Linked DNA regions of Pseudoduganella albidiflava. The protein of the gene in region 2 interacts with the protein of the main gene of each other region in a pairwise test. Links are inferred from orthologs where the notes say so. Each region holds a gene or a part of one and is shown on either strand. Other genes may lie near its edges. The genes, in order: EYF70_RS00455 and EYF70_RS04125.

Region 1 (15,623 bases), 870 kb from region 2 along the record:
GATCACGTCCATGATCTCGTGCCCGCCGATGTCGGGCAGGCGCAGGTCGAGCAGCACCAGGTCGAAGCGCATGGCATCGAGGTGCACCAGCGCCTCGCTGCCGCTGGCGGCGGTGACCAGGTGGAAGTCGCGGTCGCGCAGCAGCTCGTACAACGAGGACAGCAGGCGCGGCTCGTCGTCGACGAGCAGCAGGCGGGGCAGGCAGGTGGCGGCGCCACCCCGGCCCGGGTCGTCGTTCACGTTCATTCTTGCCTTGCGTCCGTAGTGGCGTCCGTTGTGCCGGCGGGCAGCGCCGCCAGCGTGGGTTTGCTGCCGCGCGCCGGCAGCAGGATTTCAAAGCTGGTGCCCGCCGCGCCACTGCGGCAGGCGATCAGCCCGTTCAGTTTCTGCACCAGGCCATGCACGATCGACAGGCCCAGGCCGTGATGGCGGCCTTCCTTGGCGCTCTTCACTTCCGAGAACAGGTTGGCCAGTACCTCCGGCGCCAGGCCCGGCCCGGTGTCGGCCACCACCAGCTCCACGTACAGCCTGCGCTCGCGCACCACGTGCCCGCGGTTGGCGATCTCGATCCGCCCGCCGTCCGGCATGGCCTCGACGGCGTTCTTCACGAGGTTGACGAGGATCTGCTTGAGCAGGTTGGCATCGCCATCGATCTCGTTCGGGTCTTCCTGCATGCGCACCATCACCTGCACGGCGGCGGGGATGAAGCCGGTGGCGCGGAAGACGCGCAGCACGTCGTCCACCACGCGCGCAATATCGACTGGTACAGCGGGCGCGGAGACAGAGGCAGGACCGGGAGCGGCGACCAGGCCGTCCGCGGCGGGCGGCGCCACCTCGGTGAGGCCATTGATCAATTGGCCCACGCGGTCGATCTCCTCGTTGAGCACCGACATTTCCGCCACCACCGGTTCCCGGCGGGCCAGCTTGTCGTCGAGCACGGACAGGTAGTTCTTGATGATCGACAGCGGGTTGTTCACCTCGTGCACCACGCGGCGCGACGCTTCGCGGTATTCCTGCGCCACGTGCGCGATGCGGCGCTGCGCCTCGCCCTGCTCCGCGCCGGCCGCATCCAGCGCCGCCGCGGCCTGGCCGCCGAACGCCAGCAGGAAGCGCTCGCGCTTCTGCAGCACGGGCAGCTGCCAGCTGGCCACGCCGCCGAGCAGCACGCCGGTGCAATGCTGGCCGGCGACGAGCGGCACGCATACCATCGCCTCGGTGCCGAGGATGCGCAACAACTGTTCTTCGGCGATGCCGAGCGGCCGCGCGCCGGGTGCCAGCAGCGCGACCTGGCGTGCCGCGGCGGCTCCGGCGATCGCGCCGCCGCGGCCCAGCGGAATCGAAAAGCCGGCCAGGCGCCCCTGCTGCTCGCCGGCGGGCACGCCCACCAGCGACTGCCCGGCGGGGTCCTGCATCAGCACGATGGTGGCGCCCAGGTCGAACAGGATGCGTGCCGAGCGCGTGACGGCTCCCAGCAAAGCCGTTTCATCCGGCTGGCGCGCGAACGCCTGGCCCATTTCGGAGACCAGCATCATGTTGCGCATCTCTTCCTGCAGGCGTGCCTGGACCGGGTCCACCAGCGCCACCGGCAGCACGGCGGGCGGCGCCGGCACGTCGTCGGCACCCGCCAGGTCGATGCCGAGGCAGTCGGCCGCCTTCTGCACCTGGCGCGCGGCCCCCTGCACGATCGCGTCGAGCTCGCGCGCGTCGATGCCGCAATAGCCGGCCATGGTGGCGATCGCGCCGCCGGCTTCCGGGTGGTGCACCAGCAGGTGGGCCAGCCGCACGATGCGGATCAGCGCATGCGCCGGCTCCAGCCGCTCGATCGGCTCATGGTGATACAGCACGCTGTCGGCCAGGAAGGAATCCAGGTTCCAGCGCTCGATCAGCCAGGCGCCCGCCTCGGCATGCGTGATCTGCAGCGTGCGCTGTTCGACGGCGCACAGGTCGGCGTCGTCGCGCGCCATGAAGTTCACGCCGTATTCGCGCGGCGCGGCGGCCAGCAGCGCCAGCCGGCCCACGTTGTGCAGCAGGCCCGCCAGGTAGGCTTCTTCCAGTTGCGGATAGCCGGTGGCCCGGGCGATGTCCCGCGCCACCACGGCGGCGCCCAGCGCATGCTTCCAGAAGCCGCGCAGGTCGGCGCTGCCGGAATGGGGAAAGCTGTTGAAGGTCTGGAACACGGATTCGCTGATCACGAGCGTCTTGATCATGTCCGTGCCGAGCGAAACGAGGGCTTGCTCCAGGCCGGGGGCGCGGCTGGCGCGATGATAGGCGGAGCTGTTCGCGACGGCCAGGACCTTGCCCGTCATCCCGGCATCCTTGGCGATCAGCGCGGCCAGCTCCGGCATGCCGGCGTGGTCCGACTGCAGCATCTCGATCAGCTTGATCAAGATCTGCGGCATGGCCGGCAACCGCGCGAGCAGCAGGCGATTGCGAATGTCGTGGTCTGGTGGGTGCATCGTGGTACTGCCGCAGTGAACGTCTTCCCGGAAAGGCGGTCCTGCCCGGAAACGGCACGCCACCTGTAGCTTTACGATGTCGACAATTGTGTTGACAAATATTTACTATATGCAATAACAGTTTATCGTAGCATAGTTTGCTACTGACTTGCATGAAAACAACTTCTAAACGACCGTGCGGTTCCTTTGATGTTGCTACGTGGCATCAACGACCAGCGAGCGCCGGACCACGCGTGCCACCAGCCACAAACCCAGTGCCGATGACGTGAACGCCAGCTGCCCGATGGCCAGCCACAGCACCGAACCGGCCAGTGCTGGCGCTACCACGCCTGCCACGATGGCACCGGCCAGCGTGGTTTCAAAGGACTGGCAGGACGCCACGGTGCCGCGGATATGGGGGAACAGGTCCAGCGCCATCAGCGTGGCGGCCGGCCCCACCACCGACATGCCGAAGGTGTAGAAGAACAGCGGCAGCACGCTCCACGGCACCGATGGCGGCATGAACACGTGGTACAGCACGTTGACGCTGGCGGCCGTGATGAGGAAGGCGAAACCGATGGCAATCTGGCGCTCGAAGGTGATCTTGCCGGCCAGCCGGTTGGCGAACAGCGCGCCGGTGAAGATGCCGGACACGGAAGGAATGAACAGCCAGCCGAACTGGTCCGGCCCCAGGTGCAGCTGCTTCGGCAGGAATTCCGGGGCGGCCGTGATGAACACGAACAGCCCGGCGAAGTTCAGCGCCACGATCAGCGACTTCAGGTGGAACAGCGGCGAGCCGAGGATCTGCCGGTAGCTGCCCCACAGGAAGCGCGGATTGAACGGCTGGCGCTTGTGCAGCGGCAGCGTTTCCGGCAGCCGCCGCCAGCACACGATGAACAGCCCGACCGAGAACACGGTGAGCACGAGGAAGATGGCGCGCCAGTCGAACCACTTGACGATGTAGCCGCCCATGATGGGCGCCAGCGCGGGGGCGATGGCGAAGATCATCGTGACCAGCGACAGCAGCCGGGCCGCCTCGGCATCGTGGTACAGGTCGCGGATGATGGCGCGGCCGACAACGACACCGGCGCCGGCCGAGATCCCCTGCAGGATGCGGAAGAACCACAGGTACTGGACACTATGGACGGCGGCGCAGCCGACCGTGCCGATCGCGAACAGGATCAGCGACACGAGGATCACGTTGCGGCGGCCGAACGCATCGGACAGCGCGCCGTGCCACAGCACCATGCCGGCGAACGCCAGCATGTAGGCCGTCAGGCTTTGCTGCACTTCGATCGGCGTGGCGCCCAGCGACTGGCCGATCTCGGGGAACGCGGGCAGGTAGGCGTCGATGCAGAACGGGCCCAGCATCGACAGCGCCGCCAGCACGATCGCCAGCCCGGCATGGCTCAGCGGGCGGGTGTGCGGCTTCTTGCGTGGCGGGACGGGCGGGACCGGGTCGGGTGGGAGATCGGCGGGGGTGTCTGGGAGCATGTAGGTCGTTGTCGTGTTCTCGAATGCGCACCGGCACCACCGCCGGTCGGCGTCATTCCTTGCTTGTCGGTTGTTCGGGTGCCGCCGCCTTTTCCTGCGTTGCGGCATTCGCCGGAATCGCTTCCTCGCGCCGGTTGAAGCCGGCCACCATGTCGAAGCGGAACAGCCGGCATTCCAGGGCGCCGTTGAAGAATGGCGTCTTGCGCGATTCCTTCAGGCGCAGCAGCTTCGGCAGGTTCAGGTCGGCCGTGAACAGGTAGGCCGTCCAGCCGGCGAAGCGCTGCTTCAGCGTCTTCGACAGGTCGGCGTAGAACGACTTGGCCAGGTCGTCTTCGGGCATCGTGCTGTCGCCGCGCACGCCGATCCGCTCGCCGTATGGAGGATTCGTCAGCAGGATGCCGGGGCCGGTCTTCTCGATCGACACCGGCGGCTGCACCTGCTGCGCCTCGATCTGCTTCAGCGGCACCTCGAACAGGATACCGGCGCTCTTCAGATTATGGCGCGTCATTGCCACCATGTCGCCGGAGATGTCGGAACCGAAGATGGTCGGTTCGGCGGGCAGCGGGTTCGGCTTGATGGCGGCCTTCATGTCCCGCCACGGGGCCGGGTCGAAGTCGTGGAACTTCTCGAACGCGAAGCTGCGGCGCGCGCCGGGCGGCACGCCCTGCACCATCTGCGCCGCTTCGCACAGGATCGTGCCGGAGCCGCACATGGGGTCGAACAGCGGCATGCCCGGCTTCCAGCCGGAGACGCGCAGCAGGCCGGCGGCCAGGTTCTCGCGCAGCGGGGCGTCGCCCGTCTCGGTGCGCCAGCCGCGCTTGAACAGCGCTTCGCCGGAGGTGTCGAGGTAGATGGTGAACTGGCGCTGGTCGAGGAAACCGGCGATGCGCATGTCCGGCTCGCGCGTGTTGACCGACGGGCGCTTGTTGTACATGTCGCGGAAGCGGTCGCACACGGCATCCTTGATCTTCAGCGTGATGAACTCGATGCTCTTCAGCGGCGACTTGATCGCCGTGACATCGACACGGATCGTGTGCTCCACGCCGAACCACTCTTCCCATGGCTGCGCGAGCACCAGGTCGTAGATGTCGTTCTCGTTCTGGTAATGGCACACGCCCATGCGCATCAGCACGCGGGAGGCGATGCGCGAGTGCAGGTTGACGCGGTAGGCGTCATACAGGTCGCCCGAGCAGTGGACGCCGCCGGGCACCTGGTTGTGCACCTTCAGCGTGGGGCTTTTCGTGGTTTGCGCGATCTCGAGGAGTTCCTCGGCCAGCGCCGCTTCCATGCCGCGCGGGCATGGGCAGAAATATGAAGTGGTCATCGGTGTACCTTTGTCCGTTGGAAAAACTATTACTTTGCGCCAGCGAGTTGCGGACGCCTGACTTGCCCCAAAGGCAGAACCTGGGGTCAGACCCGTCGGGTCTGACCCCGGCAGTTGCCGTTGGGTGAAAATGAATACCGGTCCGCCTCTCAGAACGGCTTCACGACCACCAGGATCACGATCGCCACGAGCAGCAGCACGGGCACTTCGTTGAACCAGCGGTAGAACACGTGGCCGCGCGTGTTCACGCCGCGCTCGAACTTTTTCAGCAGCGAGCCGCAGGCGTGGTGGTAGCCCAGCACGAGCACCACGAAGGTCAGCTTGGCGTGCAGCCAGCCGGGCAGCTTCATGCCGTCCGGCGACCGGTATTGCATCCAGGTGAGCACCAGCCCGAACACGAGCGCGGCGACCGCCAGCATCGTCATGAACCGGAACAGCTTGCGGGCCATCAGCAGCAGGCGTTCGGTCGTCGGGCCCGGGGTTTCCTGCGCCAGGTTGACGAAGATGCGGGGCAGGTAGAACAGGCCGGCGAACCAGGACGTGATGAAGATGATGTGCAGTGCCTTGATCCAGAGCATGGGGTTCCTTTGAGATGAGGGGACAGGCCCCTGCGGGGACAGTCCCCTTTTCCGAGATTTACTTGCGTACTTCGCCGTGGCCGAACACCACGTACTTCAGCGACGTCAGCCCCTCCAGCCCGACCGGGCCGCGCGCATGCAGCTTGTCGTTCGAGATGCCGATCTCGGCGCCCAGGCCGTACTCGAAGCCGTCGGCGAAGCGGGTCGATGCGTTGACCATCACCGATGCGGAATCGACTTCGCGCAGGAAGCGCATCGCGGCGCTGTAGTCCTCGGTGACGATCGCCTCGGTGTGCTTCGACGACCAGGTATTGATGTGGTCCATCGCCGCATCGATACCGTCGACGACACGTACCGCCAGGATCGGTGCCAGGTATTCCGTCGCCCAATCCTGTTCGGTCGCATGCGCCAGGTGCGGGTACTGCACAGCCGACAGTATCGCGAACGCTTCGTCGTCGGCGCGCAGTTCGACCTGCTCCGCCAGGTACCGCTTCGCCAGCTCCGGCAGCACGGCAGGCGCGATGGTGCGCTCGACCAGCAGCGTTTCCATCGTGTTGCAGGTGCCGTAGCGGTGGCACTTGGCGTTGAAGCCGATGTCCAGCGCCTTCCGCAGGTCGGCCCTGGCGTCGATGTACACATGGCAGATGCCGTCCAGGTGCTTGATCATCGGCACGGTGGCTTCTTCCATCAGCCGGGCGATCAGGCCCTTGCCGCCGCGCGGCACGATCACGTCCACGTATTGCGGCATGGTGATCAGCGCGCCCACGGCGGCACGGTCGGTGGTATCCACCACCTGCACGCCGTCTTCCGGCAGGCCGGCATCGATCAGGCCCTGCTTGACGATCTTCGCCAGTGCGCGGTTGCAATGGATCGCTTCCGAGCCGCCACGCAGGATGGTGGCATTGCCGCTCTTGATGCACAGGCCCGCCGCATCCACCGTCACGTTCGGCCGGGCTTCGTAGATGATGCCGATGACGCCCAGCGGCACGCGCATCTGGCCCACCTGGATGCCGGTCGGGCGCGTCTTCATGTTCGAGATCTCGCCCACCGGATCCGGCAGCGCGACGATCTGGCGCAAGCCCTCGACCATCGTGCCGATCGCCTTGTCCGACAGGGTCAGGCGGTCGACCATCGCCGCGGCGAGGCCGTTGGCGCGGGCCGCTTCCAGGTCCAGCGCATTGGCGGCGCGCAGTGCTTCGGCTTCGCGCTCGATCGCATCGGCGATCAGCGACAGCGCCTTGTTGCGGGTGGCGCTGTCGGCGCGCGCCATCGCGCGCGAGGCGGCGCGGGCACGCTGGCCCAGCGCTTCCATGTACTGTTTCACTTCCGTGCTCATGTTGTTTATCCTCGTGCTACCTTCAGCGCCAGCTGCAGCATGGCATCCCACTGGTCACCGGCATACGCCTTGGCGCGCAAGCCCTTGACCATCCTGTCGACCTGGGCAGCCTGCCGCAGCGCATCTTCCAGCGTTGCCAGCGAAACGCGGCGCAGGGCCGGTTCCATCATCCGCTCGCGCGGTCCCCAGATACGGTATTCCTTCAGCAGCGCCGCCAGCGGCCGGCCCTGCGCCATCCCTGCCTTCAATTTTAGCAGCGTGCGGATCTCTTCCGAGACGGCCCACAGCACCAGCGGCAGCGCCTCGCCCTCGCCCTTCAAGCCTTCCAGCATGCGCGCCAGCCGGGCCGGATCGCCCAGCAGCATCGCCTCGGACAGCTTGAACACGTCGTAGCGCGCCACGTTCAGCACGGCGTCGTGCACCTGCTCGTACGTCAATTTCCCGGGCTCGTGCAGCAAGCCCAGTTTCTGGATCTCCTGGTGCGCCGCCAGCAGGTTGCCCTCGACGCGGTCGGCGATGAAATCCAGGCTTTGCCGGTCCGCGCTCTGCCCCTGCATGGACAGCCGCAGCGAAATCCAGTTCGGCAGCTGGGCGCGCTCGATGTTCGGGATCTCGATGTACACCGCGGCCGACTGCAGGGCCGATACCCAGGCCGCCTTCGCGGTCTGCCAGTCCAGCTTGGGCAGCGTGATCAGCGTGAGGTTGTCCGGCGACAGGTTCTTCACGTAAGCCTGCAGCGCCGCGCCGCCATCCTTGCCCGGCTTGCCGGTGGGGATGCGCAGCTCGATCAGCTTCTTGTCGCCGAACAGCGAGAGTTCCTGGTTGGCGGCCAGCAGCTCGCCCCACTTGAAGCTGCGTTCCACCGTGAGCACGTCGCGCTCGGTGAACCCTTGCGCGCGCGCGGTGCGGCGGATCTTGTCGGCCGCTTCCAGCGCCAGCAGGTGCTCGTCGCTGGTGATCACGTACAGCGGCGCCAGGGACTTGGCCAGGTGGCCATCCAGCGCGTCAGCCCGCAGTTGCATGCTATTCCTGGCGGGTCGGCAGTGCCGGCTCGGTTGCCTTCTCCGCCGGCGCGGAGGCCGGCTGCACCGTGGTCGGCGTGCCGGCCGGCGCGGCCACCGAACCCGGCGACACCACGCCCGGCAGCGTCAGCGGGCTGACGGTGCTGGTCGGCGTGGCATCGGGACGCGACGGCTTGATGGCCGCCATCCGGCGCATCATCTGCTGCACCAGGTCCTTCTGCATGTCGCGGTACAGCTGGGCTTCTTCCTGCTCTTTCGCCAGCAGCTGCGTTTCGCTGAACGTGATCGGGCGGGTCAGCGTGATCTGCGTGGGGCCCAGCAGCTCGCGGCCGGTCCGGTCCTTCACGCGGAACAGGATGTTATAGGCCAGCAGGTATTCGCTGACGCGCCCGGCGCTGTTCAGCGACAGGATCGACTTGCTGCGCGTTTTTTCCGGGTCGGTGATGACCTCGATCGTCGCATCGGCCGACTGCGGGTCGCTGGCGACAGTGGTGTTGCCGTTGACGCGGATATTGCGCTTCAGGTCGATGGCCAGCGGCGACGACTCCGGCAGGCCCACGTACATCGACGTGAACGGCAGCGTGTAGTTGCCGCCCGAGCCGCGCAGGTGGAAGCCGCAGCCGGTCAGCGCCAGGCTTGAGCTGGCCAGCGCGGCGACCAGCACCGTGTTCCGGATGATTCCCTTCAGAGTCGTCATATGCCTTACACCACGATGTTGACCAGCTTGCCGGGCACCACGATGACCTTCTTCGGCGTGCCTTCGATGAACTTCTGCACGCTTTCCTCGGCCAGCGCGGCGGCTTCGATGGCGGCCTTGTCGGCCGCCTTCGGCACCTTGACGGAACCGCGCAGCTTGCCGTTCACCTGGATCATCATCTCGATCTCGGACTGTTCCAGCGCGGCCGGGTCGACCTGCGGCCAGGCCGTATCGAGGATGTCCTTGCTGGCGGCGGCATAGCCCAGCTCCGACCACAGCGCATGCGTGATGTGCGGCGCCACCGGGTTCAGCAGGCGCAGGAAGATCGACAGGCCTTCGGAAATCACGGCCGAATTTTCTTGTTGATATTCCGCGCTGTCATCGAGCTTGGCCGATTCCAGCGTGTTCAGCATCTTCATGCAGGCCGACACCACGGTGTTGTACTGGATACGCTTCAGGTCGTAGTCGGCTTGCTGCAGCACCTTGTGCAGTTCGCGGCGCAGCGTCTTGCCGGCATCGGTGCTTGCCGTGGCGGTCAGGACCGCATTGGCGGCCGCCACGCGGTCCTTCTGTGCGTAGGCATAGGCCCAGACACGGCGCAGGAAGCGGTTGGCGCCTTCCACGCCGCTGCCCGACCATTCCAGCGTCTGCTCCGGTGGCGAGGCGAACATGGTGAACAGGCGGGCCGTATCGGCGCCGTACTGCTCGATCTGCGCCTGCGGATCGATGCCGTTGTTCTTCGACTTCGACATCTTTTCCGTGCCGCCGATCGACACCGGCTGGCCGTCCGCCTTCAGCAGCGCGGAGACCGGGCGGCCCTTGTCGTCGGTGGTCAGTTCCACGTCGGCCGGGTTGAACCACGTCTTCTTGCCGTTTTCTTCTTCGCGGTAGTACGTTTCGTTCAGCACCATGCCCTGCGTGAGCAGGTTGACGAACGGCTCGTCGAATTTCACCAGGCCGAAGTCGCGCATGACTTTCGTCCAGAAGCGCGCGTACAGCAAGTGCAGCACGGCATGCTCGATGCCGCCGATGTACTGGTCCATCGGCATCCAGTAATCGTTGCGCGCATCGACCATCGACTCCGAACCGGGCGACGTATATTTCATGTAGTACCAGCTCGAATCGACGAAGGTATCCATCGTGTCCGTCTCGCGGCGCGCGGGCTTGCCGCACTTCGGGCAGTCGCACTTCAGGAAAGCTTCATGCTTGTTCAGCGGGTTGCCCGTACCGTCCGGCACGCAGTCTTCCGGCAGCACCACCGGCAAGTCTTTTTCCGGCACCGGCACGGCGCCGCAATCGGCGCAGTTGATCATCGGGATCGGCGTGCCCCAGTAGCGCTGGCGCGAAATGCCCCAGTCGCGCAGGCGGAACGTGACCTTCTTCTCGCCCAGGCCCAGCGCGGCCAGGTCGGCGGCCACGGCATCCACGGCCTCGGCGTAGTGCAGGCCGTCGTACTTGCCGGAATTGGTGACGATGGAAACGGCCTTGTCGCCGTACCATTCCTGCCATTCGGCGGTCGAGTATTCCTTGTTCTCGGCGGTCGTGATCACCTGCTTGATCGGCAGCTGATACTTGTTGGCGAACGCGAAATCGCGCTCGTCGTGCGCGGGCACGCCCATCACGGCGCCGTCGCCGTAGGTGATCAGCACGTAGTTGCCGACCCAGACTTCCACCTGTTCATTGGTGAGCGGGTGGGTGACGAAAAGGCCGGTGGGCATGCCCTTCTTTTCCATCGTGGCCATGTCGGCCTCGATCACGGAACCCATCTTGCACTCGGCGATGAAGGCCTGGAGCTCGGGGTTGTTCTTCGCCGCATGCGTGGCCAGCGGGTGCTCGGCCGCGACCGCACAGAACGTGACGCCCATGATCGTGTCAGGCCGCGTGGTGAACACGTACATCTTGCCGTCGCCGATCAGCTGGCCATCATCGCCCGCGATGGTATGCGGGAAGGCGAAGCGCACGCCGGTCGACTTGCCGATCCAGTTCGACTGCATGATGCGCACGCGCTCGGGCCAGCCCGGCAGCTTGTTGTCGACGAAGTCCAGCAGCTCTTCCGCGTAGTCGGTGATGCGCGCGTAGTACATCGGGATCTCGCGCTTTTCGATCAGCGCGCCGGAACGCCAGCCGCGGCCATCGACCACCTGCTCGTTGGCCAGCACGGTCTGGTCGACCGGATCCCAGTTCACGGTACCTGTCTTCTTGTAGATGATGCCCTTTTCCAGCATCTTCAGGAACATCCACTGGTTCCACTTGTAGTACTCGGGCTTGCAGGCCGTCATCTCGCGCGACCAGTCGATCGCCAGGCCCATCATTTCCATCTGCGAGCGCATGTGAGCGATGTTCGAGTACGTCCATTGCGCCGGCGGCACGTTGTTGGCCATGGCCGCGTTTTCCGCCGGCATGCCGAACGCATCCCAGCCCATCGGCATCAGCACGTTGTAGCCGTTCATCCGCAGGTAGCGGTACATCACATCATTGATCGTATAGTTGCGCACGTGACCCATGTGCAGCTTGCCGGACGGGTAAGGCAGCATCGAGCAGGCGTAGTACTTGCCTTTCGGGAAACGCGGGTCGTTTTCGACGGCTTTATAGGCGTCGATGGCTTTCCAGTGCGCTTGCGCGGCTTTTTCAACGTCGGCGGGACTATATTTGTCTTGCATGATGGATGCAGAATGAGGAGATGGTGAAATGGATATGAACCGGACATTATACAAGCTCAAGATGCCCGGGCTCATGATGTGCAAGTTGCGGCCGCGCGGGAGCACGCCATGATTTACCGGGAGTATCCGCCGCATCCTGCATTGCGGGCGCACGTGGCGTGCCTGTGGACGGCGCGCGTGGCGGCACCGGTGTCGGCGTCCGCCCCGCATGTCCACCGCGTGCTGCCGGACAATTGCGTGGACATCCTGTGGCAGGACGATGGCCGGCAGGCGTATGCGGTAGGCATGATGAGCGCCTCGTTCCTGGTGCCGGCCGCCCGGCCGGTGCGCACGGTGGCGGTGCGGTTCAGGCCCGGTGCGGCCGGAGCATTCCTCGGCGCGCCGCTGCACCCGTTGACGGATGCGCGCGCGCAGCTGGCCGACCTGTGGGGCCGCTCGCTGGCCGACCGCCTCGACGACGCGCTGTGGACCGACGACCTGACCGACCGGCAGCGCATTGCCCTGGTCGAACGTGAGTTGCTGCGGCGGCTGGCCGCGGCGGATGGCACCCCGGCGGCCTCGCTCGGCATGCGGGCCGTGGCCGCGCTGGAAGCCGCGCACGGCGCGCTGACCGTGGCATCGCTGGCCGACGGGCTGGGCCTCTCGCGCCAGCACCTCGCCCTGCAGTTTCGCCAGCAGGTGGGCATTTCCCCCAAGCTGTTTGCCCGCATCTGCCGCTTCCGGCGCGCCCTGGCCCTGCTGCGCGCCCCGGACCGCGATGGCGACCTTGCCGCGCTGGCGGCCGATTGCGGCTACTTCGACCAGTCGCACCTGGTCCGCGACTTCCGCGATTTTGCCGACAGCACGCCGGCCCTGGAACGGCATCGCTGAACGGCACTTGCCGAGCAGGTTGCGGTGGCGCCCCTGCGTGCCATCGCTGGAATTTGCCCGCGCGACCGGGCTGCGGTATCGTTCGTTTCTTCGATGACAACAATTAAAAAACATGAAAGAAATCCTGTGTAGCCTGGCACTGGCTTGCGGCACCCTGCTGCCCGCTGGCGCGGTGGCGGGCGACGCGCCGGCTTCCGCATCCATCCCGGTCGCCAGCTTTTTCCAGAAGTCGGCCACCACCGGTGCCCAGCTGTCGCCCAACGGAAAATTTGTGGCGGTTCGCCTGCTGGCGGAGAGCGGCCGTACCTTTCTGGCCGTCTATGACCCGGCCGGGCGCGAATCGACAGCGGTCGCCAACTTCCGCAATGCCGATGTCGACATGTTTTACTGGCTCAGCGACAACCGCCTTGCATTTACCGTGATCAATGTCGATCATGGCGGCGACGTCGGCAAACCGGGGCTGTTCGCCGTCGACCGCAACGGCCAGAACCGCACCGTACTGTCGGAAACGCTCGTCCGCAAGCGCTCGTTCGCCGAAGGGGACACCGGCGACAACCGCCCGCATGCACAGTTCACCGTTCACGGCTTCCCGTTCAAGAAAGGCGAATACGTGCAGGCGGTCGAGATCGCCGATGGCAGGCAGACGCAGATGCGTGTCGATGCCCGCACCGGATCACGCCAGCCGGTCAAGGCGCCATACGGAACCTATCGCTCGCTGGTCGACGTGGACGGCACCACCCGCGTCGCCACGGCCCTGCGCAATGGCCGCAATGTGACGTTCTTTCTCGACAAGGGGGATTGGCGCCAGATCGACAGCCGGGACGAACGAGACGCCTCCAGCTTCGAGCCGCTGCTGTACGTGGACGACACGCTCTACGTCAGCGCACGCAACGGCACCGACGAGGCGGGCATCTACCGCTTCGACCTGGCCAGGAATGCCCTCGAAGCCAAGCCGGTGATCAACGCGCCCGGCTTCGACACGGGCGGCGATGCCATCGTCAACGACACGCGCCTGCTGGGCTTCCGGTTCACCACCGATGCGGATGTCACCGTCTGGCACGACGAACGGATGAAAGCGGTCCAGCAGGAAGTCGACGCGCTGCTGCCGGGCATGGTGAACAATATCTCGCGCGGCCGCGCCAGCGAAACGCCCTGGGTGCTTGTCGACAGTTATGCCGATATCCAGGACCATACCTATCTTCTCCATAACACCGACACGGGCAAGCAGCTTTTTCTGGGCGGTACCACGCCAGGCATCGATCCGGCGAGGATGGCCCCGATGACGCTGGAGCGCTACCCGGCGCGCGACGGGCGCCGCATTCCCGTGTTCGTGACCTTGCCCAAGGTCGCCGTGCCGAAGCGCCTGCCGACCGTCGTACTCGTGGGCGCCCAGCCGCACAAGCGCAGCGGCCACTGGCTCTGGAATGCCGAAGTCCAGTTCCTCGCTTCGCGCGGCTATGCCGTCCTGCAGCCGGAACCGCGCGGGGTGCAGGGATTCGGTCGCGCCCATGCCGAAGCCGGCATCGGCCAGTCCGGCCGTGCCGTCCAGGATGACATTGCCGATGCGGTGAAATGGGCCGTGGCGGCCGGCCATGCGGACCCGGCAAGGGTCTGCGTTGCGGGCACCGGCTATGGCGGCTATGCGGCGATGATGGCCCTGCTCAGGGATGCCGATACCTTCCAGTGCGGCATCAGCTGGTCCGGCATGACGACCTATGGAAAAAATCCGGACGATGCAAGGCTGAAGGACATCAAGCGCCCCGCCCTGCTGGCATACGGTACCGACGACGAAGCGGTGCCGTACAAGGACGGGCTGCGCTTTTACCAGGCACTGAAGGCCGGCAACGCGCAGGCCGAGTGGCTGGAATACACATCGAGCGTCGACGACTGGAAAACCCGGAAGAACCGCATCGACCTGTGGACCCGCATCGAGGATTTCCTCGCAAGGCAGATCGGCAACAAATGAAGGACGACGGCGGCCCCACGGCGCCGCCGTCCGCGCGCCTTCCATTTTTCCAATCCGTTGCCGTTCCTCGATGGCATGATGGCGCGATCGACAACCCGAAGGAGAACACCATGATCAAGGGACTGCGCACCGCCATCTACCCCGTGAAAGACCTGCCCGCCGCGAAGGCGTGGTACAGCGAAGTGTTCGGCGCCGCGCCGTACTTCGACCAGCCGTTCTACGTGGGCTTCGCCATCGGCGGTTTCGAACTGGGATTGACGCCGGATGGCGAGCCGGGCAAGTCCGGCGTGGAAGTCTACTGGGGCGTCGACGACATCGAGGCCGAAGTCGCCCGCATCCTCGCCCTGGGCGCCAGCACGCACTCGGCCATCCAGGATGTGGGCGACGGCATCAGGGTGGCCGAACTGGCGGACCCGTTCGGCAACGTGCTGGCCCTCATCCATAACCCCCACTTCGATCCGCAAGCCGTGCGCTGAGCGGCCCTGGCGATATACGTTCGATACATGGAACGTACATTGAACGTATATCGCCTGCCCGAGCTGTGGTAATATGCGTTCCGTATATGGACCGTATATTGAGGACAACATGGGCATCGTAAAAATCTCCGACCAGATGCATGAGAACCTGCGCATCGCCAGCGGCGCACTGAGCCGCTCGATCAATGCGCAGGCCGAGCACTGGCTGCGCATCGGCCTGCTGGCCGAAACCAACCCCGACCTGAACTACAGCGACCTGTGCCAGCTGCTGCTGCGCGGCGAGACCGGCCAGGGCCCTCTTCGGCTGACGCCGGTAAAAGGAGAGGCGCTGCACGATGCGTAAGAAGAACAGCGATGCCATCCTGATCAAGTCGCCGGAACAGGTGGAACTGTCGCGCGTCGCCGGCCAGCTGGCGGCCGATGTGCTGACGATGATCGGCCCGCACGTGAAGCCGGGCGTGAGCACCGAAGACCTGGACAAGCTGTGCAACGACTACATCGTCAACGTGCTGCAGGTGATTCCAGCCAACGTGGGCTATGCCGGCTTCACGAAGACCGTCTGCACCTCCGTCAACGAAGTGGTATGCCATGGCATTCCCTCGCCGAAGAAGGTGCTGAAGGACGGCGACATCATCAACATCGACGTGGCCGTGATCAAGGATGGCTGGTTCGGCGACACGAGCCGCATGTACTACGTGGGCAATCCCGGCAAGGCGGCCCGCAAGCTGTGCGAAGTGACGTATGACGCCATGTGGGCCGGCATCC
Region 2 (15,672 bases):
CCATCCGCCGCCACCTGCACCGCGCAGGCCGACGGCGCCATTTCTCCCGCGCTGGAACGCCGGATCGACGAAGCCTTCCGCAGCATCCTCGGCCTGCGCATCGATCCGGCGCCGTTCTGCGCGTTCGCCGCCGGCGATCCTCTGCTCGGCGCGCTCGTGCAGCGCCAGCCGGGCTTGCGGATCGTGCAATCGGCCAGCGTGTTCGAAGCCCTCACCTGGGCCATCATCGGCCAGCAGATCAACCTGCCCTTCGCCATCGCGCTGCGCCGCACGTTCATCCTGCTGGCCGGGCGGCAGCATTCCAGCGGCCTGTGGTGCTATCCGGAGGCGCCCGACGCGGCCCGTATCGCCGTCGACGAGCTGACGGCGAGGAAATTTTCGCGCGCCAAGGCGGAAACGCTGCACCGCTTCGCCAGCCTGGTCGCAGGCGGCGAACTCGATCTCGACCCCGGCCCGGACAATCCGCTGGAGCGGATCAGCCAGCGCCTGCTGGCCATCAAGGGCATTGGCCCGTGGACCGTCAACTACGGCTTGCTGCGCGGGTATGGGTACGCCGACTGTTCGCTGCATGGCGACGTGGCGATCCGCGCCGCCCTGCAGCGCCTGCTCGGCGAAGACAGCAAGCCGGACATCCTCCGCACCGAGCAGATCTTGCAACAATATCAACCGCACCGTACGATGGCCGCGGCTCACCTGTGGGCCAGCCTGGCCCCGCCCGACGACAGCGCCTGACCACGTCATTGCAGCTCCGAAAAGGGCTTGACCCTCACGCCACGTCAGGCTTGAGGATAGCCTTACCGAAGAGAGGAGCTGACGATGCTGAAGATTGGACAACTGGCGAAACACGCGGGCCTGACGGTTCGCGCCCTGCACCACTACGACGACATCGGGCTGCTCCGCCCTTCGGTCCGTACCGATGCCGGCTACCGGCTGTATCACCGCGACGACGTGGCACGCCTGCAGCAGATCCAGGCGCTGCGCCAGCTCGGCATGCCGCTGGCCGACATCGGACATTTCCTGGCCCATTCCGGCACTTCCCCGCTGGCCATCGTCGAGCGCCAATTGGCCGCGCTGCAAAACCAGATTGACGAGGCGGCTCGCATGCATGCGCATTTAACGGCACTGCATGCACGGCTGGCGCGGGGCGAACAACCGGAATTGGCCGATTGGCTGACCACATTGGAGCAGATGAAAATGTACGAGAAATATTTTTCAAAGGAAGAACTGGCGAACCTGCGCATGGTGCACGATGAAGATTGCCGGGCCGAATGGGCGGCATTGGTGGCGGAGGTCGGCAAGATCATGGCCGAGAAAACATTGCCGGGCAGCCTGGAAGCCAAGCAATTGGGACTGCGCTGGATCGGCATGCTTGAACGCGATACCGGCGGCGATGCGGCGCTGATGGCCCGGCTAGACTCAATGCATATCAATGAGCCGGCGATCCGGGAAAGCACGGGGATCAGCGCGGCAATGCGCGATTATATTGCCGAGATAATGGGGGAAATAAAGCTCGACACCTGGGCAAAATACCTGCTGCCGGCGGAAGTGGAGCGTATGCGCCGCCACCAGCGTTCCCGCGGCAAGGAATGGCATCCCTTGTTCGAAGCGATCCGCATTCAATTCGAAGCCGATCCGGCCGGGATCATGCCGGAATCGAGAGCAGTGGCGCTGCAAAAGTATGCGTTATTCCACGACATGGTTGGTGATAACCCGGAAACGATCGGCAGGTTCAAGACCGCCTTGGAGAAAGAACCCCTCCTTCGCGTCGGGCGTGGCATGACGGACGAGATGATTGCATGGCTCTACAAGGTCGAATCAAGCCAGAAAGCAGCATGAGCAAACCAGATTCGAGCGTGAAAACGGCTCGATAACGTCCAAAGCAGGGCTCAGCGCCCCAGGCTGCGCGGGCAGTCGGCCATTTTCGGCTGCCCGGTACCTTCCGTCAGCTTGTCCGGGTAATACAGGCAATAGGTGCCGAATGCCGTCTTGACCTGGTAAATCGGCTTGCGCGCACCCGGCGGGGTCACTTCCGAAATACGGGCCGCTTCATACCATTTCAGCGGTACAGCCAATTTGGCTTCGTTGAATGCCCGCGTCATTACCGCTTCCATCGAGCCCGGTGCTGGCCCGTATGTCCGCATATCGTTGGCCGGGCGGATTTCCCGATCGGCCTTGCCAGCCTGTTTTACGAGGCTGTCGATATCGACACGGCTATTTTCGTTGAATGGATCTGCTGGAGGAATTCCGGCCGGGGTTTCGACCGGTAGTGGGGATTGGACTTCGGCGGGGATTGGCGCGTCGATGGATTTTTCCCGTACCGGCTTCGCGGCGGGAATTCGCGGTGCTTCCGGTATTTTCACCGCCGGCTTCGGCGGCGGCAGGACGATCAATAGAAGCTGTGAATAATGTGCTGCCGAGGCTTTCCCGGAATCGGACCGCTCGATCAACAGGAAATACAGGAAAAACGCATGCAGGCCCAGTACCGCTGCAACTCCTGCCAGGGAATGAACGCGGCGTGTCACTAGCATCATGCCAGCCACCTCGATTTATGAAATGGCAATTGTACAGATGGGATGCGGGGAATCATCCACCGGAAATGGAAAATTACAATGCGGCGTTCGAACGTGAATCGTCGAGGCCCCGATGGAAATAAGCGATCGACCGGGCAGTTCGGCCCAGGCAGCGTGGGAGCCGGGCAGGATTGCGAGCCAACAGGGGCAGCAGGCCGCGTAGCCAAGCGCTTTGGAGCCTGGAGCTTAAGCCCCGGGACCAGCACGCTGCCGACGACGGCCCAATGAAAAAAGCCGCCATCGCATCTGTTCGATAGCGATGACGGCTTTCCGGAATTCTGGTTGCGGGGACAGGATTTGAACCTGTGACCTTCGGGTTATGAGCCCGACGAGCTGCCAGACTGCTCCACCCCGCGTCTGATGAAATGAATTATAGGCCCTTTCGCGGGTTTAGGCAATATTTATGCTCGTTTTCCGTATGATAGATCGGCTATATACGTCAGCGGCCATGCCCGGCCTGGTGCGCCGCGGGTACAAGGGGGCGGGCAAACAGTGTAAAGTAGGCAAACGACAACCGACACCGAACTGTATGAAATTCTGTTCCGAATGCGCCCACCCGGTCGAGCTGATGGTCCCGGCCGGCGACAACCGCCCCCGCTACGTTTGCCCTCAGTGCGCGACGATCCATTACCAGAATCCAAAGATGGTGATCGGTACGATCCCCGTGTGGGAACGTGACGGCGAGTTGCGGGTGCTGCTGTGCCGGCGCGCCATCGAGCCCCGCTATGGCTACTGGACGCTACCGGCCGGCTTCATGGAAAACAACGAGACCACGGCCGATGCCGCCCAGCGCGAAACGGAAGAGGAAGCGGGCGCCAACATCGAGCTGGGCAAACTGTTCACGCTGCTCAATGTCAAGCACGTGCACCAGGTGCACCTGTTCTACCTGGCCACGCTGCGCGATCTCGACTTCGCGCCCGGCGAGGAAAGCCTCGATGTGCAAATGTTCACGGAAAGTGAAATCCCGTGGGACGACCTGGCCTTCCCCACGATCCACACGACGCTGGAATATTTCTTTGCCGACCGCGCCAAAGTGCTGGAGGGCGGCAGCTATGGTTTCCATACGCAGGACATCACGCGTCCGATGCGCGGCGACTCATGATTCCCTGGCTCGGCGCCCACACTCCGTTCCCCGATGTCTCCGAAGCGCTGACCACCGAAGCGCCCGGTTTGCTGGCCGCCGGCGGCGACCTGTCGCCCGAGCGCCTGCTGGCGGCTTACCAGCGCGGCATCTTCCCGTGGTTTTCCGAGGGCCAGCCGATCCTGTGGTGGAGCACCGACCCGCGCATGGTGCTGCATACGGCCGAATTCAGGATATCGGACAGCCTGGCGAAGACGCTGAAGAAGGTGGAAAAAAGCGGCCGCACGGACGGGCGCTGGCAGGTGCGCTTCGACAGCGCGTTCGAGCAGGTGATGCGCGCCTGCGCGGCGCCGCGGCGCGACGGCCCCGGCACGTGGATCTCGGACGACATCATCCGCGGCTATACCGGCTTGCACGGCCTCGGCTTTGCCCATTCTTCCGAAGTGTGGCTCGATGGCGAACTGGTGGGCGGCGCGTACGGCGTGTCGATCGGCCGGATGTTCTACGGCGAATCGATGTTCGCGCGTGTCTCGGATGGCTCGAAGGTGGCATTGGCCTACCTCGTGCATTTCCTGGCGCGGCATGGCGTGCAGATGATCGACTGCCAGCAGGAGACCGGACACCTGGCGTCGCTGGGTGCCCGCCCCATCCCGCGGGCGGCCTTCCTGGAACACCTGAAAGGGGCCATCGCGAAGCCCCGGATCCGCGGCTGGCGGCCGATACCGCCACTGGTTGCCGGCAGTTGATGCGGCAACCCGGGCAGGCGTTCGGCAAGGCGGCCGGGTTGGTGTGACGGCGAACACAGTGTCTTTCCTGAACGCGCTATGATACGAACAACCGCCAATCCCACGACAGGTTCTGCATGACGCAGCTGAACGACCTCCCCTTTGCCGCGCTCCAGTTCTACACCACCGCGCCCTACCCCTGCAGCTACCTGGAAACGCGCCAGGCCCGCTCCCAGGTAGCCACGCCGTCGCACCTGATCAATGCGGACGTGTATTCCGAACTGGTGCGCAACGGCTTCCGGCGCAGCGGCATCTTCACCTACCGGCCGTACTGCGACGGTTGCCAGGCTTGCATCCCCGTGCGCGTGGTGGCCGATGAATTCACCTCCACGCGCGGCCAGCGCCGCGCATGGGCCCGGCACAACGACTTGCGCACCGGCGTGGCCACGCTGTCGTTCTCGGACGAGCACTATGCGCTGTACCTGCGCTACCAGAGCACGCGCCACGCCGGCGGCGGCATGGACCAGGACAGCCGCGACCAGTATGCGCAATTCCTGCTGCAAAGCCGCGTCAACACGCGGCTGGTCGAATTCCGCGAACCCGATGGCACGCTGCGCATGGTCTCGATCATCGACGTGCTGTCCGACGGCCTGTCCTCCGTGTACACCTTCTTCGATCCCGACGTGCCGGGCGCCTCGTTCGGCACCTACAACGTGCTGTGGCAGATCCAGCAGGCACGCGAGCTGGGCCTGCCCTACGTCTACCTGGGCTACTGGATCGAGGAAAGCCCGAAGATGAGCTACAAGATCAAGTTCCAGCCGCTGGAAGCGCGCCGCAAGGGCGTGTGGGCCGTGATGCCGCGCACCGCCGAGTAAGCCCCTGCCGGGTGGCCCGCCTTCGGCCCGCCCGCGGCCGCATGTAAAATGGCGGGCAATGTGCAACCCACTCCCCGGTTGCAGCTCACCCATAGTGTCCTCATGTCCGACAAATTCCTGTATTCCCTCGCGCGTCCGGCGCTGTTTTCGATGGACGCCGAATCCGCGCACCATTTCACTCTCGACAACCTGAAGCGCCTGTCCAGGCTCGGCCTGATGCGCGCCATCGTGCAACAGCCGAAAGCCGACCCGCGCACGGTGATGGGCCTGCTGTTCAAGAACCCGGTGGGCCTGGCCGCCGGCCTGGACAAGGATGGCGCCTACATCGACGCGCTGGCCGACCTGGGCTTCGGCTCGATCGAGGTGGGCACGGTGACACCGCGCGCCCAGCCCGGCAACCCCAAGCCGCGCATGTTCCGCCTGCCCGCCGCGCACGGCATCATCAACCGCATGGGATTCAATAACGGCGGCGTGGATGCCTTCGTGGCGAACGTGCAATCGTCGCGTTTCTACCGGAACAAGGAAGGCGTGCTGGGCCTGAACATCGGCAAGAACGCCGATACGCCGATCGAACGGGCCGCCGACGATTACCTGCACTGCCTGCAGAAGGTCTACCCGTATGCCAGCTATGTCACGGTCAACATCTCGTCGCCGAACACGAAGAACCTGCGCCAGCTGCAGGGCGGTTCCGAACTCGACGGCCTGCTGGCGCAGCTGAAGGATGCGCAGGGGCGCCTGGCAGACCAGCACAAGCGCTATGTGCCGCTGGCCCTGAAGATCGCACCGGACATGGACGAGGAACAGGTGAAGAACATCGCCGACGCGCTGGTGCGCCACAACATCGATGGCGTGATCGCCACCAATACCACGCTGTCGCGCAGCGCCGTGGAAGGCATGCAGCACGGCGCCGAAGCGGGCGGCCTGTCCGGCGCGCCCGTGTTCGAGCTGTCGAACCGCGTGATCCGCCTGCTGAAGGCGGAGCTGGGCGGCGCGCTGCCGATCATCGGCGTGGGCGGCATCATGCGCGGCGCGGATGCGAAGGCGAAGATCGACGCCGGCGCGCAACTGGTGCAGTTGTACAGCGGCCTGATATACGCGGGCCCGGCGCTGGTGCGCGATTGCGCGGACGCCATCCGCAAACAAGGATAAGTACAAGGGTAAGAACAAGGGTAAATAAGGTCGAATAAAGGAGAGCAATGGAGAAGATCACACTGGGCCGTACCGACGTCGGCGTCACGAAAATCTGCCTCGGCACGATGACGTGGGGCCGGCAGAACACCGAAGCCGACGCGCACGCGCAGCTCGACTACGCGATCGAACGGGGCATCAATTTCATCGACACGGCCGAGATGTACCCGGTGCAGCCGAGCGCGGAAACGCAGGGTCTCACCGAACGCTATATCGGCACCTGGCTGAAGAAAAGCGGCAAGCGCTCGGATCTCGTGCTGGCCACCAAGGCGGCCGGTCCGAACCCGGGCATCCACTGGGTGCGCGGCGGCCAGCAGAACTTCGACGAAGCGAACCTGCGTTCCGCCGTGGAGACCAGCCTGCAGCGCCTGCAGACCGACTACATCGACCTGTACCAGCTGCACTGGCCAAGCCGCAACGTGCCCATCTTCGGCGCCAACGCGTTCAATCCGGATAACGAGCGCCCCTGCGTGGCGATCGAGGACACCCTGGCCGCGCTGGGCAAGCTGGTCGACGAGGGCAAGATCCGCCACATTGGCGTGTCGAACGAATCGAGCTGGGGGATTTCCGAGTTCATCAAGCAGGCCGAAATGAAGGGCTTGCCGCGCATCGCAACGATCCAGAACCTGTACAACCTGACCGCGCGCCATTACGAAACGAGCTTCCTGGACGAGACCTGCTTCCGCGAAGACGTGACGCTGCTGGCCTATAGCCCGCTGGCATTCGGCCAGCTGACGGCGAAGTACCACGACGATCCGAAGGCACATGGCCGCCTGACGATCTTCCCGCCCACCTGGAGCCCGCGCTACCTGCGCCCCGCCGTGCTGGAGGCCGTGGCGCGGTACACGAAACTCGCGCGCGACAACGGCCTGACGCCCACGCAGATGGCGCTGGCCTGGTGCTATTCGCGCTGGTTCGTCGGCTCCACCATCATCGGCGCCACCACGCTGGCGCAACTGGAGGAAAACATCGACGCGTATGCGGTGAAACTGCCGCAGCACGTGCTGGAGGGGATCGATGCGATCCACGCCAGCATCACGAATCCGGGGCAGTAAGTTTCGATGCCGGTAGCGGCGCGCCGGTGTCGGACATTTTTCCCGGGTGCTTTTGCCAGGAAACATCGCCCGGAAAATCATGTCCGATACCAGGCTCACGCGCTACGGGTCGCATCGAGCAAAAAAAATCCCGGCCTGCGCCGGGATCAACTATGGAAATTTTCAACGAAGCCAGTCATCACGCGGCCTCCCCACCCAGCAGCGCCTGCTCGATATCTCCCCGCTTCAGCTCCGGCGCGAATTGCGCGATGAACTCGTACGCATACTGCCGCAGGTAGGCACCGCGCCGTACGGCGAGCCGCGTGGTGTTGGGCGCGAACAGGTGCGACGCCTCGATCGCGCGCAGGCCCTTGTCGCGGCCATGGTCGAACGCCATCGATGCGACCAGGCCGACACCGAGGCCCAGCGCCACGTACTGCTTGATGACGTCCGAATCCATCGCGGTCAGCACGATGTCGGGCCGCACGCCGGCCTTGTCGAACGCATCGTCGATGTGGCCGCGGCCCGTGAAACCCACGTCGTAGGTGATCAGCTGGAACTCGGCCAGGTCTTCCAGCCGCACCGGCGTGCGGCTCAGCAGCGGGTGGTCGTCCGGCACCACGATCAGGTGGCTCCAGCGGTAGCAGGGGAACGACACCAGGTCGGGGAACTGCGACAGGCCCTCGGTAGCGATACCGATATCGGCCTTGCCGGACAATACCCATTCGGCGATGTGTTCCGGTGAACTCTGCTGCAGCGCGATCCGCACGTCCGGGAAGGTCTTGCGGAAATGCGACACGGCGCGCGGCAGCGCATAGCGCGCCTGCGTGTGCGTGGCGGCCACCGTCAGCGTGCCGGTGCTCTGGCCCTTGTATTCCATGCTGGCGTGCTGCAGGTTCTCCGCTTCGATCAGCAGGCGGTCGATGATCTTCAGGATACCCTTGCCCGGCTCGGTCAGGCCCGTCAGCCGCTTGCCGTTGCGCTCGAAAATGACGACGCCCAATTCATCTTCGAGTTCGCGGATCTGGCGGCTCACGCCCGGCTGCGACGTGAACAGCGCGTTCGCCACTTCGGTCAGGTTGTAGTTGCGGCGGGCCGCTTCGCGGATGGAACGCAGCTGCTGGAAGTTCATATGGACGCTCCTTCATCGACAAACACGCGCAGGCGCTTCGGCCGCACGACCAGGGTCTCGCCCTCTTTCAGTCCCAGGTTCTGGAACCGCTCATTGGAAATCGTCGCCTCGATCAGCTGCGCATTGTCGGCGCGCTCGAGGTCCAGCTGGGCCAGCGGACCGATCGCGTGCGCACGGCGCAGCTTGACGACGATGCCTTCCGCACCGGCGGAGTAGCGGTCGACGTCCATCTCGTGCGGTCGCACATAGGCGGTGCCCTTCGCGTCGCGCACGTGGGTATGGTCCGGCACGTCGAGCTGCGCGCCTTCGCTGGCCAGCACCCCTTCGTGCACGCGGCCGTGGAACACGTTGACATTGCCCAGGAAGCCGTACACGAACGGCGATGCGGGATGGTTATAGACCTGGTCCGGCGTGCCGATCTGCTCGACGGTGCCTTTGTTCATCAACACCACCTGGTCGGCCACTTCCAGCGCTTCTTCCTGGTCGTGCGTGACGAAGATCGACGACACGTGCAGGTCGTCGTGCAGGCGGCGCAACCAGCGGCGCAGTTCCTTGCGCACCTTGGCGTCCAGCGCGCCGAACGGTTCGTCCAGCAGAAGCACGCGCGGTTCGACCGCCAGGGCACGCGCCAGGGCGATACGCTGGCGCTGGCCGCCGGAGAGCTGCGGCGGATAGCGGTCGGCCAGCCAGTCCAGCTGCACCAGTTCCAGCAGGTCCTTCACCTTGCGGCGGATCTGGTCTTCGGATGGACGCTCGGCACGCGGTTTCACGCGCAGGCCGAAGGCCACGTTCTCGAACACGGTCATGTGCTTGAACAGCGCATAGTGCTGGAACACGAAGCCCACCTGGCGTTCGCGCACGTGGCGGTCGGAAGCATCGGCGCCATCGAGCAGCACCTGGCCCGAGTCCGGGTGTTCCAGGCCGGCGATGCAGCGCAGCAGCGTGGTCTTGCCGCAGCCCGAAGGGCCCAGCAGCGCCGTCAGCTCGCCGGCCGGGAAATCCAGCGACACGTTGTTGAGCGCCACGAAATCGCCGAAGCGCTTGTTGATGTTCTTGACTGCGATGGTCATGTCTTGCTCCAGCTTGTATTAGCCATTAATGGGCCGTTGGTTGGCCATGCATTGGCCATTCATTAATTGTCGTTGTCGTCGGCATGGCGCGATTCGTGCAGGCGCCATTCGATGAAGGATTTCAGCGCCAGCGTCACCAGGGCAAGCAGCGCCAGCAGCGAGGCGACGGCAAAGGCCGCGACGAAGTTGTATTCGTTGTAGAGGATCTCGACCTGCAGCGGCATCGTGTTGGTCTCGCCGCGGATATGGCCCGAGACCACGGACACCGCGCCGAACTCGCCCATGGCGCGGGCATTACACAGGATCACGCCGTACAGCAGGCCCCACTTGATGTTGGGGAGCGTCACGCGGAAGAAGGTCTGCCAGCCCGAGGCGCCCAGTACCACGGCCGCTTCCTCTTCCTCGCTGCCCTGGGCCTGCATCAGCGGGATCAGCTCGCGCGCCACGAACGGGAACGTGATGAAGATGGTCGCGATGACGATGCCCGGCACGGCGAACAGGATCTTGATGTCATGCTCGGCCAGCCATGGACCGAACCAGCCCTGGGCGCCGAACAGCAGCACGTAGATCAGGCCGGAGATCACGGGCGACACGGAGAACGGCAGGTCGATCAGCGTCAGCAGCAGGCTCTTGCCGCGGAACTCGAACTTGGCGATCGCCCACGAGGCGGCCACGCCGAACACCAGGTTCAGCGGCACCGCGATGGCGGCCGTGATCAGCGTGAGCTTGATGGCGGCGATCGCATCGTCTTCGCGGATCGATTCGAGGTAGACCTCGGTGCCCTTCTTCAGCGCCTCGACGAACACGGCGATCAGCGGCACGAACAGGAACAGCGTGAGGAAGGCCAGCGCCACGGTGATCAGCGCATAGCGCACCCAGCGCGGTTCCAGCACTTCGGATACGGAGGGCAGTTCGCCCCGTTGGGAAGTTCCACTCATTGTTATTTCCCCGACTTGCCGCGTGCCCAGGCCTGCAGCAGGTTAATGCCCAACAGCATGACGAACGACACCAGCAGCATCACCACGGCAATGGCCGTCGCACCCGTGTAGTCGTACTGCTCCAGTTTGGTGATGATGAACAGCGGCGTGATCTCCGACACCATCGGCATGTTCCCGGCAATGAAGATCACAGAACCGTATTCGCCGGTGGCACGCGCGAACGCCAGCGCGAAACCGGTCAGCAACGAGGGGAAGACGGTCGGAAAGATCACGCGGCGGAAGGTGGTCCAGGACGACGCGCCCAGCGACGCCGCCGCTTCTTCGAGCTCGCGTTCGGCATCTTCCAGCACCGGCTGCACCGTGCGCACCACGAACGGCAGGCCGATGAAGGTCAGCGCCAGCACCACGCCCAGCGGCGTGAAGGCAACCTTGATGCCCAGCGTGCCCTCGACGAACTGGCCGATCCAGCCATTCGACGAGTACAGTGCCGTCAGCGTGATGCCGGCCACCGCGGTGGGCAGCGCGAACGGCAGGTCGACCAGTGCATCGACGATGCGCTTGCCGGGGAAGCGGTAGCGCACCAGCACCCACGCCACGATGCCGCCGAATACGGCATTGATGGTGGCGCCGATCAGCGAGGCGCCGAACGTGAGCCGGTACGACGCCATCACGCGCTCGGACGTGACGGCGCTCCAGAAGGCTTCCCACGTCATCGTGAACGTCTTCAGGAACAGCGCCGACAGGGGAATCAGGACGATCAGCGTCAGGTAAAAGATCGTGAAGCCCAGCGAAAGCTTAAAGCCCGGCATCACCCGGTACGGCGCCCGCTTCCTTGCTTCGAACGGCACCGGTTGCGTAACCGGCAGTACTGCAGACATGGTGGCCCCTCTTATTACATTTTCGGATATTGAGGGCGAAGTCTCGCATCTGGACGTTATAAACCAAACTAACCTTTTGTCATTTGCTTAGATGCAGGAACTGATATGGCGCAACCATGCGGCCTGCAGCGGCATGCACATCAGAAACATTTCCTAAAACCGGGGACAGACCCCGGTTTCAGGAAATGTTTCCTGGATTTGCATGCCATCAACGGCTTGGCAAGCGCCGAGCATGCTGTGCGAATCCTCACCACGCCCCCGATTTTCGGCAACAAAAAACCCGGGCGGGCCCGGGTTGGTCGTGGTGCAGGTGCCGCTTACTTGTTCGGCTGCGGCGTCAGGCGCAGGTACGGTTTCGGGGCCGTGAAGCCTTTCGGGTACTTTTGCTTGAGCACTTCCGGGTCCTGCACGGTCAGCGGGATGATGACGTCGTCGCCGTCTTTCCAGTTGCCCGGCGTGGCCACGGTGTGCTTGTCGGTCAGCTGCAGTGCGTCGATGACGCGCAGGATCTCGTCGAAGTTGCGGCCGGTGCTCATCGGGTACGTCAGCTGCAGGCGGATCTTCTTGGCCGGGTCGATCAGGAACACCGAACGCACGGTGGCGGTAGCCGATTGCTCCGGGTGGATCATGTCGTACAGCGTGGCCACTTTCTTGTCGGCGTCGGCGATGATCGGGAAGCCCACCACGGTCTTCTGGGTTTCCTCGATATCCTTGATCCATTCCTTGTGCGACTCGGCCGGGTCGACGGACAGGGCGATCGCCTTCACGTTGCGCTGGTCGAACTCGGGCTTCAGCTTGGCGGTCAGGCCCAGTTCCGTGGTGCAGACCGGCGTGAAGTCAGCCGGGTGCGAGAACAGCACCACCCACGAATCGCCTGCCCAGTCATGGAACTTGATGCGGCCGATGGAAGAATCCTGCTCGAAGTCAGGTGCGGTATCGCCGAGGCGTAACGTCATGGAAATCTCCAGTGATAGACAAAGATCAATATTGTAATGGTTTCATATTCTGCGCCCGATCGACCAGGAATTGCAACTGCTGCTGGCCGAACAGCCAGTCGCGTAAACCCGACTCGGCATTGATATGGCCGAGCGCACCCGCGTCGATGAAACTGCTGCCCCAATGCTGCGCCCACTGGCGCGCCCGCTCGAGCGGCATCCAGGGGTCGTTCGTGCTGGCGATCAGGATGGAAGGGACGGGCAACGGTTCGCGCGGCAGCAGTGCCGCCACGCCGAACTTGTCGGGGTCGGCCGGCGCCACCAGCAGCAGTCCGGCCACGTTTGCCGGGTCGGCCGCCACGCTGTGCACCGACGCCAGGCAGCCGAAGCTGTGCGCGACGATCAGCGTGGGCCGGTCATCGCGCCGGCGCACTTCATCCACCCGTGCGCGCCATGCCGGCAGGACCGGATCGCTCCAGTCATCCTGGCACACCCGCTCGAACGCCGGATACAGGCGCTGCCAGCGGCTTTGCCAGTGCTCCGGGCCGCTGTCGTGCAGGCCCGGCGCCACCAGCACGCGGAATCGCGAAAGATTGCCCGGCATGCGCTCCCCCTGCTTACTTCTGGTAGATCTGGTCGAACACGCCGCCATCGGCGAAGTGCGTTTTCTGCGCCTTGGCCCAGTCGCCGGCCACGTCGCCGATCGTGAACAGTTTCACGGCCGGGAATTGCGCGGCATATTTCTTGGCTTCCTTTTCCACCGTCGGGCGGTAGTAATTCTTGGCGATCAGCTCCTGCGCCGCATCGGTGTACAGGAAGTTCAGGTAGGCCTCGGCCACCTTGCGGGTACCGCGCTTGTCGACGACCTTGTCGACCACGGCGACCGGCGGCTCGGCCAGGATCGAGACGGAAGGCGCGACGATCTGGAACTTGTCCGGGCCCAGTTCCTTGATCGCCAGCAGCGCTTCGTTTTCCCACGCCAGCAGCACGTCGCCGATACCGCGCTCGACGAAGGTGGTGGTGGCGCCGCGTGCGCCGGAATCCAGCACCGGCACGTTCTTGTACAGTTTTTTCAGGTAGTCGCGCGCGGTGGCGTCGGTGCCACCCGGCTGGCGCAGCGCGTAGCCGTAGGCGGCCAGGTGATTCCAGCGCGCGCCACCGGAAGTTTTCGGGTTCGGCGTGATCACCGCCACGCCCGGCTTGACGAGGTCGGCCCAGTCCTTGATGCCTTTCGGATTGCCCTTGCGGACCAGGAACACGATGGTCGAGCTGTACGGCGTGGCATTCTTGGCCAGGCGCTTCTGCCAGTTCGGGGCGACGATGCCTTTCTCGGCGATCGCATCGATATCGTAGGCCAGTGCCAGCGTGACGACGTCCGCCTGCAGGCCGTCGATGACGGAGCGGCCCTGCTTGCCCGAGCCGCCGTGCGATTGCTTGACCTTCACGTCGTCGCCCGTCTTGGCCTTCCACTCCTTGGCGAAGGCGGCGTTCACGTCCTGGTACAGCTCCCGCGTCGGGTCATACGAAACATTGAGCAGGGTAACTTCGGCCGCGTGTGCGGTCAGCGATACGGCGAGGGTCGTAACAACTGCGGCGGCCAGCGTGGAAAGTTTTTTGGACAGCATCTGATTCCCCTTTTTGTTGGAGGTTGCAGATTAGCTGCTGAGCTTATGAAAGAGAACGAAGTTTTCGTCCCTTCCTTATTCCAAAAACTTCTAAGGGCCTTCACCAGAAACGGTTGAACAGCACCACGCTCCAAGTCGCCGCCGCTAACAGGCAGGCCAGCAGCACGGCCGCGCTGCCCAGGTCCTTGGCGTTCTTCGACAAGGCATGGCGTTCCAGCGAGATACGATCGACCACGGCTTCGATCGCCGAGTTGATCAGCTCCACGATCAATACCAGGACCATCACGCCGATCAGGGCCAATTTCTGGAAAGCGGAGATGGGCAGCAACAGCGCGGCGATGCCGGCGACGATGAAGATCGTCAGCTCTTGCCGGAAGGCGTGTTCATGGCGCCACGCCGTCTTCAAACCGTCGAGCGAGTAAAAGAACGCCGACTGGATGCGCTTCAGGCCGCTCCGGCTCTTGAATTCGCTGGCAGGCTGGGTCATGGGGATAGGGGTCAAAAAAGGTGCGTCATTATAGCGACCCCTGGCACCGATGAACCCTTGCAATTCCCATTATTTTCACATCATGGTATAAAGAAGCGCATACATACTGCACCGCACCAACCACATCATGAAAATTGAATCCGTTCCAGAACAAAAAACGACCATCCAGGTCATCGAACGCATGGTGGGCCTGCTCGACGCACTGGCCAAGTACCCGGACCCGGTAAGCCTCAAGGAATTGTCGAAGGTCTCGGGGCTGCACCCCTCGACGGCACACCGGATCCTGAACGACCTGGTACTGACGCGCTTCGTCGACCGCATCGAACCGGGCACCTATCGCCTCGGCATGCGCCTGCTGGAATTGGGCAATGTCGTGAAGAGCCGGCTGTCGGTCCGCGAGGCCGCGCTGGATTTCATGCGCGCACTGCACAAGAAAACCCAGCAGACGATCAACCTGTCGGTCCGCCAGGGCGACGAGATCGTTTACATCGACCGCGCCTTCTCCGAGCGTTCCGGCATGCAGGTGGTGCGCGCGATCGGCGGGCGCGGGCCGCTGCACCTGACATCGACGGGCAAGCTGTTCCTGTCGGTGGATGAGCCGAAGGCGATCCGTGCCTACGCCACCCGCACCGGGCTGGCGGGCCACAACAAGAATTCGATCACGGACCTGGGGAAGCTGGAGCGCGAGCTGTCACTGGTGCGCTCGCGCGGCTATGCGCGCGACAACGAGGAACTGGAGCTGGGGGTGCGCTGCATGGCCGCCGGCATTCGCGACGACAGCGGCAAGCTGGTGGCCGGCCTGTCGATCTCGGCGCCGGCCGACCGCCTGCAGGACGATTGGCTGGAAGACCTGGTCACTACCGCCAACCAGATTTCCGCCACGCTGGGTTACATGCCGGCTGCGGAGTGAGTCATCGCGGCGGCGCCGGCGCTGAGTGCGCTGCCGGCGCCGCCGGAGCCGATGGTTTCCGCGAACGGCGCCGGTTTCAGCGCCGTCAGCCATTTCTTCATGCGCATCGCATCGGCGACGCGTGCCGCGGTGCCCTTCGCATCCAGCAACACCATGATGACCGAACGGCCTTCGATGACCGCCTGCATCATCACGCAGCGGCCCGCTTCGTTGATGAAGCCGGT

Evidence for each region.
Region 1: the proteins of EYF70_RS04125 (region 2) and EYF70_RS00455 interact in binary tests that used the Escherichia coli proteins (3 or more experiments, as listed by UniProt). The link is inferred for Pseudoduganella albidiflava from one-to-one orthologs.

The regions. Positions count from the first base shown.
Region 1 is NZ_CP036401.1:98,060-113,682, reverse strand. The notes cover bases 5,029-7,936. They hold EYF70_RS00455 (glutamate-5-semialdehyde dehydrogenase), read right to left. Parts: upstream 7,168-7,936; coding sequence 5,890-7,167; downstream 5,029-5,889. Other genes in these bases: holA (DNA polymerase III subunit delta), read right to left, coding at 7,173-7,936; EYF70_RS00460 (CopD family protein), read right to left, coding at 5,403-5,831; EYF70_RS00465 (THUMP domain-containing class I SAM-dependent RNA methyltransferase), read right to left, coding at 5,029-5,217. Outside these bases: EYF70_RS00480 (putative bifunctional diguanylate cyclase/phosphodiesterase), read right to left, coding at 1-240; EYF70_RS00475 (HDOD domain-containing protein), read right to left, coding at 243-2,456; EYF70_RS00470 (multidrug effflux MFS transporter), read right to left, coding at 2,652-3,929; more of EYF70_RS00465, read right to left, coding at 3,982-5,028; more of holA, read right to left, coding at 7,937-8,189; EYF70_RS00445 (LPS-assembly lipoprotein LptE), read right to left, coding at 8,191-8,886; leuS (leucine--tRNA ligase), read right to left, coding at 8,892-11,546; EYF70_RS00435 (helix-turn-helix transcriptional regulator), read left to right, coding at 11,655-12,416; EYF70_RS00430 (alpha/beta hydrolase family protein), read left to right, coding at 12,529-14,382; EYF70_RS00425 (VOC family protein), read left to right, coding at 14,493-14,858; EYF70_RS00420 (ParD-like family protein), read left to right, coding at 14,968-15,201; map (type I methionyl aminopeptidase), read left to right, coding at 15,194-15,623. UniProt on the Escherichia coli protein: Catalyzes the NADPH-dependent reduction of L-glutamate 5-phosphate into L-glutamate 5-semialdehyde and phosphate. The product spontaneously undergoes cyclization to form 1-pyrroline-5-carboxylate.
Region 2 is NZ_CP036401.1:966,324-981,995, reverse strand. The notes cover bases 7,639-10,595. They hold EYF70_RS04125 (sulfate/molybdate ABC transporter ATP-binding protein), read right to left. Parts: upstream 9,676-10,595; coding sequence 8,602-9,675; downstream 7,639-8,601. Other genes in these bases: cysW (sulfate ABC transporter permease subunit CysW), read right to left, coding at 9,738-10,595; EYF70_RS04130 (CysB family HTH-type transcriptional regulator), read right to left, coding at 7,673-8,605. Also shown: EYF70_RS04175 (DNA-3-methyladenine glycosylase family protein), read left to right, coding at 1-732; EYF70_RS04170 (MerR family transcriptional regulator), read left to right, coding at 817-1,836; EYF70_RS04165 (hypothetical protein), read right to left, coding at 1,887-2,531; EYF70_RS04155 (NUDIX hydrolase), read left to right, coding at 3,100-3,672; aat (leucyl/phenylalanyl-tRNA--protein transferase), read left to right, coding at 3,669-4,397; EYF70_RS04145 (arginyltransferase), read left to right, coding at 4,514-5,251; EYF70_RS04140 (quinone-dependent dihydroorotate dehydrogenase), read left to right, coding at 5,354-6,400; EYF70_RS04135 (aldo/keto reductase), read left to right, coding at 6,448-7,494; more of cysW, read right to left, coding at 10,596-10,613; sulfate ABC transporter permease subunit CysT, read right to left, coding at 10,616-11,422; EYF70_RS04110 (peroxiredoxin), read right to left, coding at 11,809-12,447; EYF70_RS04105 (RBBP9/YdeN family alpha/beta hydrolase), read right to left, coding at 12,473-13,030; EYF70_RS04100 (sulfate ABC transporter substrate-binding protein), read right to left, coding at 13,044-14,051; EYF70_RS04095 (diacylglycerol kinase), read right to left, coding at 14,152-14,538; EYF70_RS04090 (IclR family transcriptional regulator), read left to right, coding at 14,666-15,448; EYF70_RS04085 (serine hydrolase), read right to left, coding at 15,427-15,672. UniProt on the Escherichia coli protein: Part of the ABC transporter complex CysAWTP involved in sulfate/thiosulfate import. Responsible for energy coupling to the transport system.